Regions from separate parts of the Salinicoccus jeotgali genome, predicted to be linked through region 4. Evidence: predicted binding sites of a transcription regulator. Region 4 holds the regulator's gene; each other region holds the start of a gene.
The links. Region 4 encodes Rex, which represses fermentation and respiration genes when NADH is low (regulators of the CRP and FNR family bind a similar motif). Its sites were predicted from a motif close to TTGTGAAATATTTCACAA; they were not measured.
Positions count from the first base shown of each region.

Region 1 (5,845 bases), 770 kb from region 4:
TCTTTCGTTTATGAAATACTGACTGATAAAAACTATTTATTTTTAGAATAATGTACAGTTTTTCATATTCATACTTTCTAGATATTCATTTGAGGATAATTTTCTACTCTAGATTAATGTACAGTATATTTTAAATTGATTCCACTTGAAACTGTTTATATAAAGGGATTTAGAGTATCTTATGATTTAGTTTTTATGTACACTTTAATTATGTACAATTATATTCAGATAAGCCGGCCGTGAAGGGGAGCTTGTGGCCCGTTGGATCATCAAAAAAGCAAAAGTACAAAAGCCGATTGAACGGTTGTGGATCTCTTCAGTGACGGATAAGGCGATCAGGGAAGGGTTCAACAACTTGAAACCCGGCAAAAATTATGAAGATCTCTATGAAGCGGCTGTAGCGCGTTCTGAGGCGGACTGGTACATCGGACTCAACGCTTCCCGGGCTTTGACGACAAAATTCAATGCGCAGTTGAATTGCGGCCGCGTCCAAACTCCGACGCTTGCGATCATCGAACGCCGCGAACAGGAAATCAAACATTTCAACCCCAGGACATACTATGGCATAGAAGCATATGCACACGGTTTGAAGCTGACATGGCAAGATGATAAAGGCCAGACGCGCAGCTTCAATAAAGACGCTTTGGACCGTACCATGCAGAGAATTGAAGGCGAAGTATTTAAAGTCGCTGTCATCACACATAAAACGAAGAAATCTTCTGCACCTGGTTTGTATGACTTGACGGAACTGCAGCGCGACGCCAACAGACAATTGAATTTTTCGGCAAAGGAAACGTTGAATGTGCTGCAGAGCCTATACGAGCGCCATAAGGTCGTCACCTATCCACGTACCGACTCAAGGTATATTTCCGAAGATATCACCCCCACGCTCCCCGAAAGGCTCAAAGCGGCAGGCATCGGCGAGTACCGGCCCATCGCAACCAAAATATTGCGCAGTGGCATAAAGGCCAATAAATCATTTGTCGATGACAGCAAAGTCAGCGACCACCATGCGATCATACCGACTGAGAACCATGTGCATCCTGCAGACTTCAATGAAAGGGAAAAGCGCCTCTATGATATGATCATAAAAAGGTTCATGGCTGTGCTGCTCCCGGCACATGAATATGAGCAGGTGACGGTGAAGGTGAACGCCGGGACCGAGCATTTCACGGCTCAGGGCAGCACCGTCAAGAAAGAAGGATGGAAAGCGGCCTATAAGAATCATCGTGAAGATCCGGGGACTGAGCAGAAGAATCAGCAGCTCCCTGAATTGAATGAAGGCGATATCCTTGAAATTGACCGCATCAACCAGACATCCGGACAGACTAAAGCACCATCACGGTTTACAGAAGCCACCTTATTGTCGGCAATGGAAAATCCAACCAAGTACATGGAGATGGACGACAAGAAACTTAAGAACGTATTGGATGCGACAGGTGGGCTTGGCACAGTCGCAACACGTGCGGACATCATTGAGAAATTATTGAACGCCTTTATGATTGAAAAACAAGGTCAGGAACTTCGCACGACTTCAAAAGGGCGCCAGCTGTTGGAACTGGTCCCGGATTCGCTGCGCTCACCGGCCACTACAGCCATATGGGAACAGAAACTTGAGCAAATCGAAAAAGGTAGGCTGGATAGGGAGACTTTCATCAAAGAAATGAAGGCGCACACCAAAACGATCATCCAGGAGATAAAGGCGAGCGACAAGACGTACAGACATGACAATATTTCAAGCAGATCATGCCCTGACTGCGGAAAGCCGATGCTTGAAGTCAATGGCAAAAAAGGCAAGATGCTCGTATGCCAGGATCGTGAGTGTGGCCACCGCAAAAATGTTGCGCGCATCACCAATGCCCGTTGTCCGAGATGCAAGAAGAAGATGACTTTAAGTGGTGAAGGCGAGGGCCAGATATTCACATGCTCCTGCGGATACAGGGAAAAACTATCAGCGTTCGAAGCGCGCAAAAAGAAACAGGACCGCGGGAAAGTCGATAAAAAGACAGTGAAGAAGTATATGCAGAAGCAGGATGACGAAGCACCGATCAATAATGCCCTGGCAGAGCAGTTGAAAGGCTTGAAGCTTGATGACTAGATAAGTGGTGGTTTGCGTTATCGAGATGTCTATGGCATAATGTCGTGCATGCATGGAAGACCATGGACTCATTCACGAGCCTCCATATGACGAATGTATAAAGGAGAGGTACCTTGACACAGTGTAACAATTGTGGAGAGAACTGGAATTTTAAACATGTCATGACACAATATCTGGCATTCAATCCATCAATGGACTGTCCGTCATGCGGTGAAAAGCAGTACTTGTCCAGCAAGTATGCCAAAAGATGTGTGGCTGCCACGCTGCTGCTGCCCATCCTCATGCTGCTGCCCGCTTTTTTTGAAATATCCATCGTGGCGATGGCAATTATGTTTGCAATCGCCCTGATCGCCATAGTTTCCGTCCATCTGTTTACGGTTGAATTGATGTGCGAAGATGAAAGATGGCCAGGGCGTCTATATGACCGCATGGCAGACAGATGAAATAAATGAAGACAAGGAAGGCTCCCTTCCTTGTTTTTTTATTCACAAAAGTGTCGGTTTCGCCGCGTCCTGCCTCATTATGGGACTGCTATGATTGAAGCAGGAGGTGTCGGGATGAAATTCAAGAAACAGAATCAGCACGGTGCATGGGCCATGGTATTCATGCCGCTCATAATAGGCATGGTCGCCGGAGGCTTTCATCTTTCTCAGTTATTTTATATGGCAGGATGGTTGATGATATTCTTTATGGCGGATCACATCCTCCATTTCATCAAACGGTTCAAACGAAAGGAATATGGCTATTTGAAAGCAGCAGCCCTGTTCTTTGCAGCTGCCGCATTGCTCTTTGTCTACCCGCTCATCACCGAATACCGGATAATCTTCTTCTTTATGGCGATGATTCCATTCGGTATGGTAAATGCGCGCTATGCCTATATCAAAAAGGAGCGTGCCTTGGTCAATGATGTTGCAGCCATCATCATCTTTTCAATAGCAGGCGGGGGCATTGCATTTTTGAATCTACATACATTTACAAGTGGTATCTTCTTCACCATGCTGATCAGCTTGTTATTTTTCATCAGCACTGCATTATTCGTCAAAACGATGATCAGGGAAAAGAAGAACAGGATATTTAAAATCATTTCCTTTTCGTATCATACGGCACTTTTTATACTGATGATGTGGTGGCACTGGTTTTTGGCAATCGCATTCATATTCAGCCTGATCAGGGCTGTTCTCCTGTACGGCAGGGGATGGAAGATGAAGCGGATCGGCATCCTCGAAATCATCCATGCCATATGGGTGACGTGCTGGGCGATCATCTATCTTGTCTACGTCATATAGATGAAATGAAGATTCATCAATCGTCATTCATTCTGATATAATTAATCATGAATATGAAAAAGATTGGAATGACGAAGATGGAACGGGACACCTTGTACGAATCGGCTAGAGAAATACTCAATACTAAAAGGACCACCCGCAACGGCAAGTTGGGCCATGTCGCGAGCGCCATTTTAACCCGCACGGGCAATATTTATACAGGAGTAGCCATGGACCTGCCTTCATCAATCGGCTTCTGTGCAGAACATGCTGCAGTGTCCGCTATGGTGACGGCTGGGGAGTACGATATCGCAAGCATCATCGCCGTCTATGAGAACGGTGATGTCATGGCCCCATGCGGCAGGTGTCGCGAATTGATCAACCAGGTAGGGGAAGATAATTATGACTGCACAATCTATCTTCCTGACGGGCGAAGCGCATCCCTCCGGCAGTTATTGCCGGAACGCTGGGATGTGCGATACCTGAATTGAAGGGTGGACTATGCTAAAATTTGAGGGGAATTGAACGAAAGGGGGAGAATGATGGCTAATTTCAATGACATAAATGCAACGGCGCAAGGGAACACCAAACGTCTGGTGAAGAGCGTGCCGGATGTGATGAAAAGCTTCAAAGACCTGCAGGAGGCAGCCTACAAGGACGCAGCACTTGATACGAAGACTAAAGAGTTCGCTGCCTTATCCTATGCCATAGCAGACAAATGCGAAGGTTGCATCGGCGCACACGTCAATAAATTGATCAAACTCGGCGCGACCCGCGATGAAATCGCTGAAATTGCAGGCGTCGCCATCGTCATGGGCGGGGGCCCGGGCAGTGTATACGGTGGTAAAGCGTTACAGGCCTACGATGACTCCATGGAAAATCAAAGGTAATGAAATAACACAGACCAGGGTAGAGGCTACTCCGGTCTGTGTTTATTTTTTCGGCGCATGATGACGATTTTAATTGCGATATCAATTACTTATATTTTTGTTACTTAGGGCTTGATCAGTGTATTTTAAGCGAATCGGTGTGCTTACGAATCAATTGCAGTCAAGGGGACTTAGTGGTAAATTAAATGGGAGAAACTTTCACAAAAAGGGGTTTATGAATGTCTAACACCATAAATATGGACAGCCTCGAAGAGGCACAGGCACTATTGGGTGCAAATGATCAGCACATCTCATTCCTGGAAGAGGAATTCGGCGTCACCATCCATACACTGGGCAATGAAATCACTGTCGAAGGCAGCTCAGAAAAAAATGTTGGAATGGCTGAAGATGTGCTGAGCAATCTATTGAAAATCATCCAGCGGGGTATGGCGGTCAACCTCCGGGACGTCCAGTCGGCCGCCCTTATGGCCCAAAAAGGCACAATCGAATACCTTGCTGATCTTTATAATGAAGAAATTGCACGCGATCAAAAAGGCAAAAGCATCCGTGCCAAAACAACGGGTCAACGGCTCTATGTCGAAAATATCAAGCGGCATGATCTTACATTGGGCATCGGCCCGGCCGGTACAGGCAAAACGTTCCTTGCCGTCGTCCTCGCGTGCCAGATGCTCCGTGACAACAATGTAAAGCGCATAGTGCTCACAAGGCCGGCAGTTGAGGCTGGAGAGAACCTCGGCTTCCTTCCAGGTGACCTCAAGGAGAAGGTAGATCCATACTTGCGCCCGCTCTACGATGGTCTACATGCCGTACTCGGAGTGGAACAGACGGACCGTCTGATAGACCGTGGGGTTATAGAAGTTGCACCACTTGCATACATGCGCGGCAGGACGCTCAACGAAGCATTCGTCATCCTCGATGAAGCGCAGAATACCACTCAAATGCAGATGAAGATGTTTTTGACCCGTCTTGGCTTCGGTTCCAAGATGGTCGTCACAGGAGATGAAACGCAGATCGACCTACCGGGATCCACTAAAAGCGGCTTGGTTGAAGCCGTCAGAATTTTAGGCGACGTCAAAGGGGTTGCGGTCAACAGAATGGATGAAACGGACGTCGTCAGACATCCGCTCGTCTCTAAAATCATCAAAGCTTACGAGAAGGAGTGAACGGAATGGTCAATATAGATTTTCTCGACGAACAGAATTTCACAGACGACACAGAGAAGAAAGAGATAGATTCACTTCTTAACTTTGCATATGAACACCTCGATGAAACCGAGTCTGCTGAGATCAGCATATCGTTTGTCGACCAGGAGGAAATCAGGGCGCTCAATAATGACTACCGCGGCAAGGATAGTGTCACTGATGTCATCAGTTTTGCGATGGAAGATGAGGATGACAGCCTCATCCACGAAGACGCGCCAAGGATGCTTGGCGACATCATCATCTGTACTGACCGTGCAAAGGAGCAGGCGGAAGAGTACGGACACAGCTACAAACGCGAGTTGATGTTCCTGAGCCTCCACGGTTTTTTGCATCTGCTGAAATACGATCATATGGAAGCGGAAGAAGAAAAAGAGATGAATGAAACCCAAG
Region 1 is NZ_AP043830.1:1,126,382-1,132,226, forward strand. Features, by position in the region: gene ACZ43I_RS05600 (DNA topoisomerase 3) at 254-2,098, shown strand; gene ACZ43I_RS05605 (TIGR04104 family putative zinc finger protein) at 2,212-2,541, shown strand; gene ACZ43I_RS05610 (YwiC-like family protein) at 2,656-3,384, shown strand; gene ACZ43I_RS05615 (cytidine deaminase family protein) at 3,453-3,854, shown strand; gene ACZ43I_RS05620 (carboxymuconolactone decarboxylase family protein) at 3,903-4,253, shown strand; gene ACZ43I_RS05625 (PhoH family protein) at 4,472-5,416, shown strand; gene ybeY (rRNA maturation RNase YbeY) at 5,422-5,845, shown strand, end outside.
Region 1: a site for Rex is predicted at 2,572-2,589, ahead of ACZ43I_RS05610 (YwiC-like family protein). Genes of this name have one in related genera too.

Region 2 (5,845 bases), 1.0 Mb from region 4:
CGATGGCCACAGTGCCCCCACTCTATCCGGACATCACCAATGCAGAACTGGCCGCTTCATTCGGAGCGGACATGCTGCTGTTCAACCTGCTGGATGTCTTCGAACCGAAAGTAGAAGGACTGGAGCCTTCTGCCGACTTGGAGTTGATGCAGGAAATTAAACAGCTTACAGGACGGCCGATCGGACTCAACCTTGAGCCGGTCGATCTCGATGCCGAGGAGATTGAAGCGCTCGACACCATCAACCGCGGACGCATCGCATCCAAGGAAGCACTAACGGCTGTAAAGACCCTTGGTTTCGACTTCATCTGCCTTACCGGCAATCCAAAAACGGGTGTCTCAAATGATGAGATCGCCCTAGCCATAGCGCGTGCCCGGGAGATATTCGGTGAAGATATATTGATCATCGCCGGCAAAATGCATGGAGCTGGTGTAGCAAATGAAACAGGCAGTACAATCATCACCAATGAAACCCTCAACACTTTCATCCGTGCAGGCGCCGATGTCATTCTGATGCCGGCACCCGGCACGGTGCCCGGGATCACCGTAGAAGACGCCCAGCAATATACCACCCATATCCATTCACAAGGTGCACTTGTTATGTCAACGATTGGTACCAGCCAGGAAGGTGCTGATGCCGCGACTATCCGCCAGATTGCCTTGAACGCCAAGATGGCCGGTGCCGACATTCATCACATCGGAGATGCGGGCTTCTACGGAATCGCAGTGCCGGAAAACATTATGGCCTACTCGATTGCCATCCGTGGCCGCCGCCATACTTATGTGCGCATGGCCCGCTCCATAAACCGGTGAGGATGCACGCAGCTGATGTATCCTGGTGATATGCCACAGACATAAATGGAACACCACCAGGTAATAGAACCCAGGAGGATAAATGTGATGATCTATACAGTTACTTCGACGCTGCCCGAACAGCACGGCGGAAGAACGAAATCATTGTTGAGCAGAATCAAACTGCTGCAGGATGAACTCGGTGTCCAATCGACGATCCTTACGACCAATTACAATATCAACTATCCTGATATATATGAGGTGTTCAGAAAAAGGGACGTTGTGCATGAGAACACACAATTTGAAAACATATACGATTGGCTCTCAGGCTATAAATTATTCGATATAAAGAAAACGTTGATCATAAACAAACCCAAGATAACCGAAAGTGAAGTTGACATTGAAGGGTTGACTGCAGAACGTGTCGATGACGATACTGTGCGCTACTACAAAGGTGACGAATATACCCTCTACCGCAAGTTTCATGAAGATTCCCGCGTGCTTAAATTTGAGGATTTCATGAGTCCCATATCCAAGAAAAAAGTCGAGAGGAGAAGCTACAACAAATATGGCGATCTCCACCAGATCACGCGGTACGACCCAAAAACCTTCCATAAAATTTCAGAAGAATTTTATGACGTCCATGGAGATGTCTACTGCATCAACCATTACACCATCAAAGACGATGAACCCCGTCTTTCCTTAATAGAACTGCTGAAAGATGACAGACCCTATAAATTCTTTGCGATGAGAAAAAACTATTCCAATATTATTTCGAAGAAAGATTCAGTGAAGGTGATATTGTCTTCAATGACGCCCGTCTGCTCGACCGCCCGCTCCTCTCCAATGATAGCGGGACGAAAAATGTTCTGGTCTTCCACAGTTCCCACCTGGCTGACACAGGGGAAGGGATACGCGGCTCCTATAAATACGCTTTGGGAAACAGCGACAAGGTTGCAAGCTATCTCGTATTGACACATCATCAAAAGGAAGACATTCAGAAAGTGATGGACATATCGGACGAGAAATTCAGCGTCATCCCCCATTTCCTCACCCCGAGTAAAACGGTCAGGGGGAAGGTTAAAGAACAGTTTGTCTATATAGGCCGTTTCAGCGCTCAAAAGCAGCTCGACCATCTGGTCCGGGCTTTCAAAATATTCAAGGATGCAGGATATGAAGAAAGACTCGTCCTTTACGGCATGGATGAAGGAAATCAACTCGCCTCACTCAAGAAACTTATCGCAGAACTCGAGTTGACAGACCATGTGGACATCCATGGCTTCACCAACAACCCTAAAAAGGTATTCGCTGAATCCAAAGCTTCTCTGCTCACAAGCAAATTGGAAGGGTTCGGGTTGACGGTCATGGAAAGTATAGATGCCGGGTGTCCGGTCATATCCTACGACGTCCGATACGGCCCCCGTGAAATCATTGATGAAGGCAAAACGGGCTATCTGGTCGAGCCCCAGAACATCGAAGCATTCGCTGAATCGATGATGAAGATATCCGATAATGGCCTGGAATCAGTCGAGATAAGTGATAGGCTCCATAAGGAGACCGCTGTGGAGAATTACAGAAGGTTGCTCGGACAGCTGTAAATTTTCATATAGATGGCCAAAACAGAAATAACCCTCGGGATACATATATACGTCCCGAGGGTTATTTCCATTCAACTACATTGCTTTCCTGACGCGTTCAAACAAGACATGGTTTTCAAGATGGACGTGATCGAATGTATCCTTCTCAATTTTTTCAAGTCGTGTATAGACAAGTCGGTATGTGCCACACGCCTCACTGTGCGGTGTGAAATCGGAAGTGATCTGACGCAGTTCTTTTAGTATATTGCCTACCGTTTCATGTTCGCCTTCCAATTCACTGACGTGCGGCTGAAGTTTATCACTTATTTCTGATGATGGATTTTCCATGTATTGAATGATCATCGGGAAGACGACATGGTCTTCCTCTTCTGTATGTGTCATCATCTCACTGCGCAGCTCCTTATACAGTTCCTGCAGACGGACAAGATGGGGTTCGTTCGGACCATGCTTGCGTGCAAGCTTTGTGACATACGGACTGAGCGCCTGGAATTCATCCAACAGTTCCTGGTGGTATCTGTTCTGGATGAAGGTGATGATGCCTTTTTCATCAAGATATTTTGGCTGTATGCCGGACTCGTCGCGCGTCTCTATTGCGTTTATCTCTCCCATCAAGCCCTCTAAGTCGAGGCCGCGGGCCGCCACTGCTTCTGATAGTGAAATCTTACCGCCACAACAGTAGTCAATTCTATTTTTCCTGAATATATCTGCGCTTTTTGGAATTTCATTAACGATGTCCCGTACCCACATTCCGTGATTTACAGTTGTCATGATAACCCTCCTGTTTTAAACATTCATTTTTTATACATGTTTAATATAACACACATTTTTCTACTGTGATTGCGTTTTCAATGTGATTTGTTGAACATTTAGTGACAATGATAAGTCAATGAAATGGCCATAAGGTTTCTAAATTAAATCATATATTTTTACACTTGCATTATTCTGGTCTCACAACATATTCATCCACATAGTTTCATTGATAAAAAAATCACACCCTATCCCTTGTACGGTCTAGTATTACAAGTATATAGTGATAGCGCTTTCAATTGTTTTATAGAAATATTATTTCATCTATAATTAAAATAAATTTCACGATAACTTACGTCATAACAGTTTGACACTTTGGTGTGCTCTATGTTTAATATAGTACTGTTGAAATATATTTCATAATAAAAATTTAAAATCTGTCATTCCGGTGTATAGCGCCGGAGTGGCCCGCAACTTCAAGAAGGAGAGATTTGTTTGAGTAATCAACAAGAACCGCTGAAAATCGGGTTTGCCTATGTAGGGGTAGTGCTCGGTGCGGGGTTTTCTACAGGTCAGGAGATCCTGCAGTTCTTCACCAACTACGGTATGATGAGTTACTGGGCGGTCCTGCTTTCAGGGATGGTCACGATGTTCATCGGACGCCAGGCATCAAAGCTCGGCAATCGTCTGGATGCGGATTCGCATCTTGAACCGATCAACGAACTGTTTGGGGAAAAGCTCGGAAAGGTCATCGACTACATACTCGTCTTCTTCCTCTACGGCGTCATGGTCATAATGCTTGCAGGTGCCGGTTCGGCCTTCAATGAAAGTTTCGGCGTGCCTTCATGGCTCGGTTCGCTCATCTTGGCCATCGGTGTTTTCATCACATTGAACATGAGCTTCAATAAGATTCTTGTAGCGCTCGGTGCTGTCACACCTTTCCTGATCGCTTTCGTCATGATCATCGCAGCCTACAGCTTCTTCAATCCAAGCGTGCCATTTGCACAAGTGGAGGAATATACTGACGTGACGAAGACGCCTTCAGCCGCCTGGTGGTGGGATGCATTGACCTACAGCGGTATCGTCCTTGCGATGGCATTCAGTCTGTTGTCCATCATGGGCGCACAGGCGTCTGGCATCAAAGCAGCCCGTAAAGGTGGGTTATTCGGCGGTATCATGCTGATTCTATTGCTCGTGCTGATGAATGGCGGACTGCTCGCAAGGATTGACATCACCAACCCTTCTGAAATTCCATCGCTTGTCCTAGCACGTGAAATCCATCCTATACTTGGATTCGGGTTATCGATCGTCATGCTGCTGGTCATCTATAATACCGCAGTCGGCATGTTCTATCCGTTCCTGTCCAGATTTTCCGAGCCTTATACGAAACGCTACCGTCTGCTGCTCGGCGGCGGACTGATCTTAGGATATTTCCTGAGCCTGGTCGGCTTCGTCGGCCTCGTCAATTTCTTCTATCCAATCTTAGGTTATGTCGGATTGCTTCTCGGGGCTGCCTTAACCGTAAGGTGGGTCGCAAGCAAAGTATCGAGCAAACAACCTGCACAATAGAAATATCCCCATCGATGGACAAAAGCCACCGATGGGGATTTTTTAGCCTATGCTGCGAATCAGTACGGATATGATGTAGACCACAATCGCGCTTGAGACGAATATTATGGTGAAGCGCCAGTATTCACGGCTTGGATATTCCGTCACGCCAAGCTTTCTGAGTACGGTAGTGATCGTTGCTGCGGAAAAAGCGATGCCCCCGATGCCAAACAGCATGAACGAGAGGATGATGAGTAGATCTGTCATGGAAATCTCACTTTCTGAGTAGTATATCCATTACTCTATCAGATTCCTAGCTTCAGATATAGTTCAGCATATTCATATATGACAATAAAATGAGCACTTCAAGAGAGCATCATCCGCGCCTTTAGTGTATAATTACATTAAAGGCGTAATCACGTCCTAAAAGGAGTGGTAGCATGAAGAACTCGACCAGACTGCAGGAGTTTCCGACCATCCCCTATCTGTCTTCCGAGCTCCATAATCCACCCGTCTCAACGTACGAGCACACTTTAGGGCACTACCGCGGTGCCAAAGGCAGACCAAAGTTTTTGGACGATAGGCCAAAACGCAGTAAAGATGGACAGAAGAAACCCCACTCAAAATAATATTCTGAGTGGGGTTTTCGTGCTTATATTACTACTGCTTCATGTTGACGAAGACGCTTTTAACTTCTATATAGTTTGAAATGCCGTAATCTCCGCCCATTTCACGCCCAATGCCTGACTTCTTATAGCCACCAAATGGCATTGTTTCAAGTTCCAGGCCGAAGTCGTTGATCCACACGGTGCCGGATTCCAGTTTACTTGAAATATAGTGGCCAGCTTTTATGTTCTCCGTCCAGACGCTCGCGGCCAGACCGTATTCGCTGTCGTTTGCGCGTTTTATCACTTCGTCCACTGTATCAAAAGGCAGTATGGACATGACAGGGCCGAATATCTCTTCACGCGCTATCGTCATATCATCCTCCACATCGGCGAACACCGTCGGTTCTACGAAGTAGCCCTTACCTTCCGGACTGTTGCCGCCGGTGACCAGGCGTGCACCCTCTTCTTTTCCTTTTTCAATGTAGCCCATCACCGTCTCGAGCTGCTTCTTGGACACAAGCGGGCCCATATCGGTGTCGGCATCGAGCCCCGC
Region 2 is NZ_AP043830.1:637,840-643,684, reverse strand. Features, by position in the region: gene ACZ43I_RS03280 (DUF7916 family protein) at 1-812, shown strand, start outside; partial or broken gene ACZ43I_RS03275 (glycosyltransferase) at 900-2,389, shown strand; gene ric (iron-sulfur cluster repair di-iron protein) at 2,465-3,157, opposite strand; gene ACZ43I_RS03265 (YkvI family membrane protein) at 3,632-4,705, shown strand; gene ACZ43I_RS03260 (hypothetical protein) at 4,748-4,951, opposite strand; gene ACZ43I_RS03255 (hypothetical protein) at 5,125-5,313, shown strand; gene ACZ43I_RS03250 (aldehyde dehydrogenase family protein) at 5,345-5,845, opposite strand, start outside.
Region 2: a site for Rex is predicted at 3,238-3,255, ahead of ric (iron-sulfur cluster repair di-iron protein). Genes of this name have one in related genera too.

Region 3 (5,845 bases), 720 kb from region 4:
GCAGTCCACTTTTTGTACCTAGAAGGTGCTTCATGAAATATTCCTGACCTTTTGCTGAAGAAGAGATAAGGTTTGAACGCCAGACGAACAATGTTTTCGGATGATTTTCCTTGGCGCCCGGATCTTCTATCGCAAATCTCGTTTCTTTGTTCTTCAATTGCTCTACTGCCATATTGATGATTGCTTCATCAGAATCATCACCCGCCGCTGCTGCCTCTTTAGCAAAGTCGAGGCTATTCTTATCAAATTGCGGATAACTCGGCAGCCAACCAAGACGCGCTGCAAGTACGTTATAGTCAGCCGGATGCTTATAGCTGATTGTTTCAGCAGTAGGGGACTGGAGTGTATCCGCCCCAGCTTCTTCATAACGCCATTGTTCAGTTGCGAAATAGAACCAGCTCGTTGCATTCTGCTGGCGTGATGGCCCACCCCAGTCTTTTGCAAATGCTACCTGACCCCATCCTTCAAGTGGCCTTACTTTTTCTTGGCCGACATAATGGGCCCAGCCACCACCATTTTTACCTTGGCAACCACATAGGATGACCAGGTTCAGAATGGCTCTATATATTGTATCTGAATTGAACCAGTGGTTGATGCCTGCTCCCATGATAATCATGGAGCGTCCATCCGTATCCACAGCATTTTGTGCAAATTCACGGGCAATCTGTATAACCAGTGATTGCTTGATTCCCGTCACTTTCTCCTGCCACGCTGGGGAGTAGATGGAAGATGCATCATCATACCCTTTTGCTTCGTGTTCAGTGCCGAAGCGGTTGACGCCATACTGGCTCAGCATAAGGTCGTATATGGTTGCTGCATAGCGCTCTGTGCCGTCTGCCAGGGTCACTTTTCGTGCTGCGATAGGACGGGTGAAAGTACCATTTCCGGCATTATCAAAATATGGATATACAATCTCAATTACTTCCGAGTCCGAACCTTCAACTGTCATCATCGGATCAATCGGGGCTCCATCATCCCTTTCGAGTTTCAGGTTCCATTTTTTGCCTTCTTCCCACCTTTGACCCATCGTACCGTTTGGAGCGATCATTTCGCCGGTATTGCCGTCCAGTATGACCGGTTTCCATTCGGCATGCTCTGACTCAAGACCAATATCACTCTCTCGTAAGAACCGGCCGGCTTTTAAAGTATCCTCGAATTCATCCAACAGGATGAGGAATGGCATGTCTGTAAAACGTTTGGCATAATCGATGAACATTGGTTCTTTTCGTTCATGATAGAATTCATCAAGAATGACATGCGTCATCCCTTGTGCAAGTGCCGCATCCGTTCCTGGATTTGGTGCCAGCCAATTATCGGCGAATTTGACATTCTCTGCATAGTCCGGAGCCACAGATACGATTTTAGTCCCTTTATATCGGACTTCAGTCATAAAGTGTGCGTCCGGCGTACGTGTCAGCGGAACATTTGAACCCCACATCATCAAATAATTGGAGTTATACCAATCTGCAGATTCGGGTACATCAGTCTGGTCCCCCCAGATCTGCGGAGAAGCATTCGGAAGGTCGGCGTACCAGTCATAGAAACTGAGCATCTCTCCTCCAATCAAGGAAATGAACCTTGAACCCGAAGCATAACTGAGCATGCTCATGGCGGGAATCGGAGTGAATCCTGCAATGCGATCCGGTCCATATGTCTTGATTGTGTATATGAGCTGCGCTGCTATGAGCTGCGTGGCGTCTTTCCAGTTGACCCTCACATGACCGCCCATCCCCCTTGCTTGCTTATAGGATTTCGCCTTCTCTTCATCTTCGACAATACTTGCCCACGCTTTCACTGGGTCTTGTTGTTCTTCCAATGCCGTCCGCCAGAGACGCCATAGCTTCCCTCTCATGTAAGGAAATTTTATGCGCATCGGACTATACTCATACCATGAGAACGAAGCGCCACGAGGACATCCTCTTGGTTCATATTCCGGCATGTCGGGCCCGCATGAAGGGTAATCCGTCTGCTGATTCTCCCAAGTTATAATTCCATTTTTGACGAACACCTTCCAGGAACAGGATCCTGTACAGTTTACGCCGTGTGTTGTCCTGACCACTTTGTCGTGACTCCATCGTTGTCTATACATCTTTTCCCATTCGCGACTTTTTTCTTCCAGAATCGACCAGTTACCATTGAACTTCTCAGTAGGCTTGAAAAACTTAAGTCCAAACAAACCATCCATCTGTGCCACTCCCATCAAAATTTCTGCTATTTGATTAATATATCTATATTATCTGGCTAAAGTGCCTATAAAGATATTAGGGAATTTCCTACTTTTGGTTCTTTTGAACTGTATCAAATTGAAATTGAGGATGGTCATACCCCTCAGTCGAATACGAGATGGCTATACAATAGACAAACACGAGGAAATGATAGGTTCAAAAAGCCCCCTGGCCTTTTAGGCCAGGGGGCTTTATCGAATCAGCCGTAATGTTTTTCTCTAACATTCTTGAACAAGATGTTATTTTCCAGGTGAACATGGTCCAATGTATCTTTTTCCAGTTTTTCCATCCGCTGATACACAAAGCGTATAATCCCGGAGTCGCCTTCTTCTGGCGTGAAATCATTCGTCAGATCCCTCACCCGCCAAAAAGCCTCTACCGCGTTCCGATGTTCATCTTCGAGTTCTGTCAAATGAGGTTTTAAAGCCTCTTTCAACTCGGCTGATGGTGTCTCCATGAATTCTTTAAGCATCGGAAATACATTGTCGTCTTCATCCTTCGTATGGTCGAGGAGCGCAGTCTTCAAATTAAGGAAAACAGTTTCCACTTCCTCAAGGGCACGATCTTCTTTGACCATTTTTTCAACATATTCTTCCAATACCGGTAGCTCATCTTTCAAGTCTTCATGATACTTCCGTTGAATATATTTGATGAGACTCTCTTCGTCCATATACTTCACATCAATGCCATCCATATTTTCAGTATCGAATTGATTTATTTCATATAAAAGGTTTTCAAGTGGCAATTGCTGTGCCTCTCCTATGCTCTGCAATGTCCGTCCACCCTCATTGGCAAAATCGACTCTCAGTTTGCGCATCATGTCGCCGGCTTTTGGAACTTCTGTCACAATCTCGCCTATTGTCATCTGTTCTGTTATATTTTTCAACCTGCATTCCTCCCTATTTTATTGTAACCATACCTTTAAAGCACAGCATCTAAACGATTTCTCCAGCAGTTTAATGAAACATCGGCTAGGGTATATTATAATCATCATATATGAAGACCATGGAGGTTGAATCTAATGAATGAAAATGTGAAAAAGGCAGTAACGCTCCTGCCGCTTATCCTCGTCCCTCTCCTAAATGAAAGAAAACGGATTAAGCAGCATCCTGACGTACAAAAACTCGAGGAGAAATCTTCTCATGCTTATCATACTGCAAAGGATAAAAGCGCCAATGCATTGGATACGGTAAAAAATGCTGGGGCCACGACATATACGACTGGCAGGACAGCATTATCAAAAGTTTCCGGGGCAATAGAAGAAAAACGAAGCGAACGCTTATACACCAAAGAAATGAAGCAGTATGAAGACAGTCTGAAAGAAGCAGAAGCCTTGGAATCCCGTTTCCAAAAGGATAAAGAAAAACACCGCAAATCCCGTTTGAAAGAAATCCAAAAGTCCGAAGTCCCTAAAATAATGCAGTCCCAAAATGAAAACAACGATGGTTTATCATACGATTCCGGGGAAGAAGATCCTGTAGCCCCTGAAATAAAAACCGATATGAAATCCAATCCTGATAACTATGGAGTTGCATTGGCATACGAAGATAATCGCGCATCAAATCGATTGATTGCTGATGAAGATGACCAGGATGATGTATACTCTACAGAAGACGGTGGTAATTCTGACCGATCGTCATTGAGAGAGGATGACAATCTACAGGAAGTACCATCCAATAATGAAGGACAGGAGAGATTAGACAACATGAATCAAAATATGAACCACTACATCGAGAAGAATGTCAAAGGACATGAAGAGGAAAATTACGAAAATGGCCCACTCTTCACAAAGCATAAAAATATACTGGACCCAAAACACGCAATCTCAAAATCTTCATCCTCAGCGGACAATCAAGATTCCCTCTTTAATCGCCACCGTACCATGCAGGAAGAAAAGGTGTCTGAAACAGGACGCAGAACTGGTGAACCCAGTTCAATGACAAAATCAAAGAAACAGATGAAGCTTGAGAAGAAAATAGAAAAACAACGTAGGAAACAATATAAATAATTATTCTTACCCTCCACGAGACATGAAAAGGCAGGTGGCACAGTTTGAAGGTAAATAGCGTGACGGTTTTTTGCGGCGCAAGCCAAGGTAAAGGCAATCTTTACAAAGAAAAAGCATTCGAACTGGGAGCAGCATTGGCTGAACGCGACATCACCATCGTGTATGGGGGCGGTGCTGTCGGACTCATGGGGGCTCTTGCTGATGGTTCGTTGTCAAAAGGGGGGACCGTCAAGGGCGTAATCCCAGAATTTCTCGTCAATAGGGAAATGGCCCACCCTGATGTTCAACATATGAGTGTTGTGAAGTCAATGCATGAGAGGAAAGCATTGATGGAAGAAATGGGTGATGCGATCATTACCCTCCCCGGTGGAGTAGGGACTTTGGAAGAGTTTTTCGAAATGTTCACATGGGGTCAGATAGGATTGCATAAAAAACCTATTGGTATCCTTGATATCAATCAATTCTTCGACTCGATCGTCAACCTTTTTGAAAACTTGATTGCCGAGGAGTTCCTGCAAGAAAAGTATTTAACCCAACTGTTCATTTCAGAAGACATAGATGAAATATTGAAAGGTTTTGATGATTTCGAACCTGTTGAAATCAGATCATATGAATCAAAGAGACATCGATGACGACATCGATGTCTCTTTGATTTTATATTGTCATCTTATAAACGATATGTGGTTTCAACGAATGGCCATCTTCTACCAAAGGATGAGAAATTTCTCCGATTTTCTTCATACCAATCTTTTCCATCACGTTTATGGAAGGGCGGTTTTTCTGAGCTGCCAACGCATAAATTTCTTTAATATCTGTATGTCGTTCAGAAAATTTAAGGACTCCAAGCGCAGCTTCCGTTGCAAATCCCTGATTCCAATTTCTTTTTGAAAGTCTCCAGCCAATCTCAATGCAAGGTAGAAATTCCAATCTGAACGGTCCATTTTCTTCGAGAACCTGCATACCAGCAAAGCCGATAAACGCTCCATTATCGCGTCGCTCAATCGCAAAAAGCCCAAACCCTCTGTCCTCTATATCCTTTTGAGCTTCTCTTACAAAATTTTTCGAGTCTTCTTCAGATAATTTACTGGGGAAGTATCTTCTGACATCTGGGTCCTGGTTCATTTTTATAAAAGGATGGATGTCACTATCTTGCCAATCTCGTAGGATAAGCCTTTTGGTTTTTATATATTTCATCCGCTCTCACAACCACTTTCCGTCTATATTATAAGCGTTTGATCTCCTTTATACGGCTGAAGCAATATCACCAAAAAAGAGCAAGCACTGGGCCTACTCGCTGATTTTATCACTCTCATTCTGTTGTGGCGCATCTTCCCTTTTATAGGTGATGAGTTGTACCGTTACCTCAGCTTCATCAAGATTGTAGTCCTCCAAAGATTTTTCCTTCTTGACTGTAAACACTACGTCTACAAAGTCATTTGATTCTTTGAAGTCATACCGGACATTGAATGTCTCAAAATCCTGATCATGATTTGGTTTAGTTGCAACAGAGCGTGATGCATCACCTTTGAAGTCCCGAACCGATAAACCTGTTATCTGTTCCAATTCATGTCCCAGGGATTCAAGGGTCATCTGCTTGCCTTCAATGATATTG
Region 3 is NZ_AP043830.1:334,774-340,618, reverse strand. Features, by position in the region: gene ACZ43I_RS01715 (nitrate reductase subunit alpha) at 1-2,185, opposite strand, end outside; gene ACZ43I_RS01710 (hemerythrin domain-containing protein) at 2,425-3,111, opposite strand; gene ACZ43I_RS01705 (hypothetical protein) at 3,247-4,233, shown strand; gene ACZ43I_RS01700 (LOG family protein) at 4,278-4,865, shown strand; gene ACZ43I_RS01695 (GNAT family N-acetyltransferase) at 4,888-5,427, opposite strand; gene ACZ43I_RS01690 (hypothetical protein) at 5,521-5,845, opposite strand, start outside.
Region 3: a site for Rex is predicted at 2,287-2,304, ahead of ACZ43I_RS01715 (nitrate reductase subunit alpha). Genes of this name have one in related genera too.

Region 4 (5,845 bases):
GTCAAAACCTGCGATTCGCTGTCATAGATCAAACTTGTATGTTCGCGCCTGCTCACCCTCAAATCGATGTGGATGCGGTTTGCATTATTCTCTAGTATATCGAGGACCAATTCATAACTGTGGCCATAGAAGTCTTTAATCTTTCTTGGATAATGATCAAAATAACCTTCAGCGGTCAGTTCGTTCGTCCTATAGTTACACAGCCCATCAAAAGGCTTCTGTATCAGGTGCGAACCACGGACACTCACTTCCCTCGGTATTGTCAGACAATGATCCCATTCACCATTTGTTGGATAGTCCGTTTCTTCTGTCCCCATCCAACCGACTATCAGCCGTTTCCCTTCAGACATCACGGTTTTAGGAGCATAGAAGTCGAAACCGTGGTCCAGTTCATGGAACGCCCCATGTGTCATATGTAATTCATTAAAATCAATATCCCCTACAAGGTAGCCCGATTGATAGATGTTCCAATAGCTGTTCTGATACTTATCCAGACCTTTCACATTGAAGAGTAATACATCTTTGCCATCCAACTTGAAGTATTCAGGGTGGGTCCACATGAAACCGAACTGATCAAGCTCCGTAGCCAGAGGTCCATCATATTGGAAAGAGGATGGGCTGTCGCCGCTGAAGACTAGTATGCGTCCAAACTCATCCTCGGTGCCAGTCCCGAGCATCATGCGATATTTATCTTCGTGAAATACATACGGCGCGTTCATTACCGGCAGATAGCCTTGAGGTGTTCCTTTTATGATGGCCTCGGTCGTCTTGAATTCTTTTTGGGCATCCAATATGGAGTGATACTGAATGCACCTCCGCGATTTTAGGCCGGTGTAGAAAAGGTGTAGTCCATCTTGATTGTCGGTAACGAGCGCAGACCCTGGTGAATCACCGTCTGACAACATCTTTATGACGCCCTGGTCATCGAATGCCACCATATCCTTCGATGTAAGATGATACAGACATTTCGTTCGCTGACCATATACGGGCGTCCATTCATAGAACAATTGATATCCTTCAGCATCCGCCACAAGGCCTGCAAGGCCATCCAAGCTCCCTAGAGGGGGTTGCACATGATAATGCTGTCGCCATTCATCTGATACTTTTTTTGGGGTGTGTGCCTCAAGCTGCCCATCAGCCGATGGATGGCTGAACATCCTTCCATCTGAATCCAATGCCATCTCAAAAAACCTCCCAAATCTTAGTCCAACGATTCTTCAATTGCTTTTTGCTCTGCCTTTAAATGTCTGCGGTAACCAATTTTAGAAATATAGATACTGATTTCATACAAAACGATCATCGGGATCGTCAACATGATATGGGTCATCAAGTCAGGTGGCGCAATCAAAGCTGCTACGACCAACAAGATGAAATAGGCATACTTTCTGTTCTTCTTCAAAAACATTGGAGTCAGCAACCCCAGCTGAGTCAGGAAAAGTACCAGTATCGGCATTTGGAAGATCAGGCCGAATGGCAGGACTGTCCTGAACAGGAAACCAAAATATTGATTGATGCCGATTGTTGTCTCTATCCCCATATCCTCCGACAGTTCAAAGGTGAATTGTATAATATATGGTACAAGTATGAAGTAGCTGAAGGCCATTCCAAGCAGCATGAGCAGCATGACGATTGGAATGTATGATAGTGTCAGCTTCCTCTCATTGCTGTAGAGACCCGGAGAGACAAATGCCCATATCTGATACAGTATTACCGGGAGTACGATTACAAAACCGATGATCATGATGACCATCAGATATATTTTGAGCGGATCGGTCACTTGGAATGCGTGCATCTGTATGGATTCGGTCCATGGTGCTTCCTGAACCTGATATATTAACGGTTTGGAAAGGAAAAAGCCGACCAGCATTGCGCCTGCAAAAAAATATATGACAATCATAAGCCGTCTGCGCAATTCATCAAGATGCTCAGTGATTTCCTTCTTTTCCAATTCATTCATCGATTTTCCACCTCTTTAAAAAAAGGCGGCTTCCGCCACCTCAAGACCTTTATACTTCAGATTCGATTTTCTTCTGGTTTTTCTTCTTCTCTTCTTCGTCGTCATCGTCATCATCATCTGTAGCAAGGCCCTTTGTTGCATCTTTGAATTCCTTCAATGTGGAACCCATGGCTTTTCCGAATTGGGGCAGTTTCTTAGGTCCGAATATGATGAGCGCTACAACCGCAATTACAATCATACTCGTTGGCGTTACTACCATCAGTGTAGTCGGTATGAACATTTCGAGCACAGTATCCCTCCTAGATATGTTTCATATAAAAGAACAGTGCCTGCAATTCGACACTCAAATCTATATTGTGTACATAGATTCCATCGCTTACATCCAGCCTCATCGGTGTGAAATTAAGAATGCCTTTGATTCCGGCCGCTTCAAGACGCTCAGCCATCTCCTGGCTGACTTCTGCAGGCAGTGTAAGGATTGCCACATCTATGCCATGATCTTTAGCCATTTTTTCAATTTCATCCGAGTGGTGGACCATTGTATCATTGATTGTTGTTCCGACAATGCTGCTGTTGTTGTCAAATGCAGCAACTACGTTCATTCTATCATTTATGTTGCTGAATTTATAGTTCAATAATGCACTACCCAAGTTACCTGCACCGATGATGGCGACATTTCTCTTTTGATTACCTTGGATATGTTCCATAAAGAATTTCAACAGGCTTTTGACGTTATATCCGTAACCTTTTCGGCCAAGTTCACCAAAATAGGAGAAATCCCGCCGAATTGTTGCTGAATCTATATCCAGTGCTTCACTGATCTCCCGTGAAGAAACCCGATCCACCCCTGATTTTTCGGAGTTTTTGAAGAATCTGTAGTACAGGGGTAAGCGCTTCATCGTTGCATTCGGGATTTTCTTTTTGTTATTCAAATCTCGTACACCTCTTTTATTGCACTTTGTTGATATATTATATCATAATTGCACGCCTATAGTCCCATAAGAGTCACCTGATTTCATCGTTTTTTTACGCTATATATTGTAAACTTGAGGAAAGTGAGGGATTTATGATGATAGTGATGCAATTAGGGAACATAAAAAAATCTTTCGGTACAGATATGATTTTTGAAAATATGAACCTGGAAATTAAAACAGGACAGACAATCGGCATCGTCGGTAAGAATGGTGCCGGAAAAACAACTTTGATGAAGATGATGGCTGGTGAAATGAGTATTGATGAAGGACAGATCACCAGTCCAAAAGGCATTTCAATAGGATATCTGACACAACAGATGACACTTGAGTCTACACATAATGTCAGAGAGGAAATGCTCCGCCCTTTCTCGAGGTTGCTTGAGACCGGGAAGGAAATGGAGAAAATCGCCGAATGGCTTGCTGTACATGACTATGATGATCCAGACTATCAAGACCAGCTCGATAGATACGAGAAAGTGCAGAATATTTTCGAAGCTGAAGGTGGATATACGATAGATTCGGAAGTAAAGACAGTTCTGACCGGTCTCGGGTTCATGCCTGAGGACCTCTACAGAAGCGTAGAAGCTTTCTCCGGTGGTCAAAAGACACGTCTTGCACTTGGCCAGATGCTCCTATCCAAGCCTGATCTGCTGCTCCTGGATGAACCCACCAACCATTTGGACATGGATACCGTCGCGTGGCTCGAGCAGTATCTTAACAGCTTCTCGGGCGCTATTGCCATAATCAGTCATGACCGCTACTTCTTAGACCGTACTGTCGACAAGATATATGAAGTCGAGATGCATAGGGGCACCCTCTACCACACCGACTACTCGGGTTATGTAAAAGAAAAAGAAAAAAATCATGCACTGCATATGAAGGCCTTTGAACACCAGCAAAAGGAAATTAAAGAGCTCGAAACTTTTGTGGAAAAGAATATTGCCCGTGCTTCAACAAGCAATATGGCGAAGAGTCGCCGAAAAAAACTGGAAAGCATGGAACGTATTAATATGCCTAGGATGGACACGAAAAGTGCAGACTTCTCATTCGATATCAGACGAGAAAGCGGCAATGATGTGCTCAGAATCAAAGATCTGGCCATAGGATACGAAGAGACTTTAAACAGTCATATCAATCTGAACATCGATAAAGGCGACCGTCTCGCCATCATTGGTCCAAACGGTATCGGAAAATCAACTCTGGTCAAGACGATTGCCAAAAAATTATCACAACATGATGGGGAAATCATTTATGGAGCCAACATATCGATTGGTTATTATGATCAGAAACAGGCAGAATTCACTTCCGGTAGAAGTGTACTTGAAGAATTATGGCATGAATATCCGAATATGAACGAAAGCGATGTACGCAAAGTGTTGGGACGTTTCCTGTTCACCCAGGATGAGGTCATGAAACAGATCAATGATTTGAGTGGTGGCGAAAAGGCCCGCATACAGTTGGCTAAATTGATGCTTGAAAAAAATAATCTGCTCATACTTGATGAGCCGACGAACCACTTGGATATAGACAGCAAGGAAGTCTTGGAGCAATCATTGCACAATTTCCCCGGCACCCTACTGTTCGTTTCGCACGACCGCTATTTCATCAACCGCATTGCCAATAAAATTGTAGAAATGGGCGATCAGCACACTGATATATATAATGGCGACTACAGTTATTATCAGCATAAAAAAGAAGAACAAGCGGCAATGCAGATAAAAATCGAGCAGGAAGATAAAGAAGTAAAGAACACAAACAGTTATGAAGCGCACAAGCAAAGGCGAAATGAGATTCAAAAAACCAAAAAGAGTATAACTAAAACTGAAAAAGAGATACAAGAGAAAGAAGCTGAAATTGAATCAATTGAAGAGACACTCGCCTTGCCGGAAGTTTATGGAGATTATGAAAAGGCAGCGGAGTTCAATAAGCAATTGAATGACTCGGAAGCGGCACTCGAACGTCTTATGGAAGAGTGGGCTTCATTATCAGAATCATTGGAAGCAATGGAATGATGAACGTATGTTCGTCATTCTCTGGCTTTATACGTAATCCTTTTACCCACGATATTGTACACAGCCTAAATGCTTTTATACCAGTTCCTCCACATAGTTATCCACAGTGTTGATAACTATTAAGAACTACTTAACCACAAATATACCCACAATTATGTGCTTGATATTAGTGGTTATGCCATTTTCATCAACAAGTTATCCACAACCGTGGATAAAACAAACGTTCCGTATTGACAAAACATGTTTACAGAAAAAAACCTATATGGATAAATATCCATATAGGTTTTTTACATTGTATATTCTTCTATATCGATCGTATTGCGGCCATTTAGCCCTAAAGTTCCGAAGGCACCCTTATTATAGAGGTGATAAGCTACAGCCCCAATCATCGCTGCATTATCTGTACAGTACTTTAACTGTGGCACACTTAACTTTATACCCTCATCTTGGCACTTCTCTTCAAAACTCGCACGCAGACCACTATTGGCTGCGACACCACCAGCTACTATCAGATTTTTCACTCCATAATCTTTTACTGCCCTCAAAGTCTTGACAGTCAATACTTCTACGACACTTTCCTGAAAACTCTTTGCTACGTCCGCTGCATTCACTTCCTGACCTTTTTGCCTCTGGTTGTGAAGCGTGTTGATGACCGACGATTTCACGCCGCTGAAACTGAAATCGTAACTCTCCGGCTCAAGATAAGCCCGTGGGAATTCATAGATGTCATGCCCTTCTTTGCTGAGGCGGTCGACATGCGGTCCACCGGGGTAAGGCAAGCCTATGACCCGCGCAACTTTATCGTAGGCTTCCCCCACTGCATCATCACGCGTCTCGCCGATGACCTCAAAAGACAGATGGCTTTTCATATAAATCAGTTCTGTATGCCCTCCTGAAACGAT
Region 4 is NZ_AP043830.1:1,898,363-1,904,207, forward strand. Features, by position in the region: gene ACZ43I_RS09790 (glycoside hydrolase family 32 protein) at 1-1,181, opposite strand, end outside; gene tatC (twin-arginine translocase subunit TatC) at 1,202-1,957, opposite strand; gene ACZ43I_RS09800 (twin-arginine translocase TatA/TatE family subunit) at 2,007-2,237, opposite strand; gene ACZ43I_RS09805 (redox-sensing transcriptional repressor Rex) at 2,257-2,856, opposite strand; gene ACZ43I_RS09810 (ABC-F family ATP-binding cassette domain-containing protein) at 3,027-4,943, shown strand; gene tsaD (tRNA (adenosine(37)-N6)-threonylcarbamoyltransferase complex transferase subunit TsaD) at 5,231-5,845, opposite strand, start outside.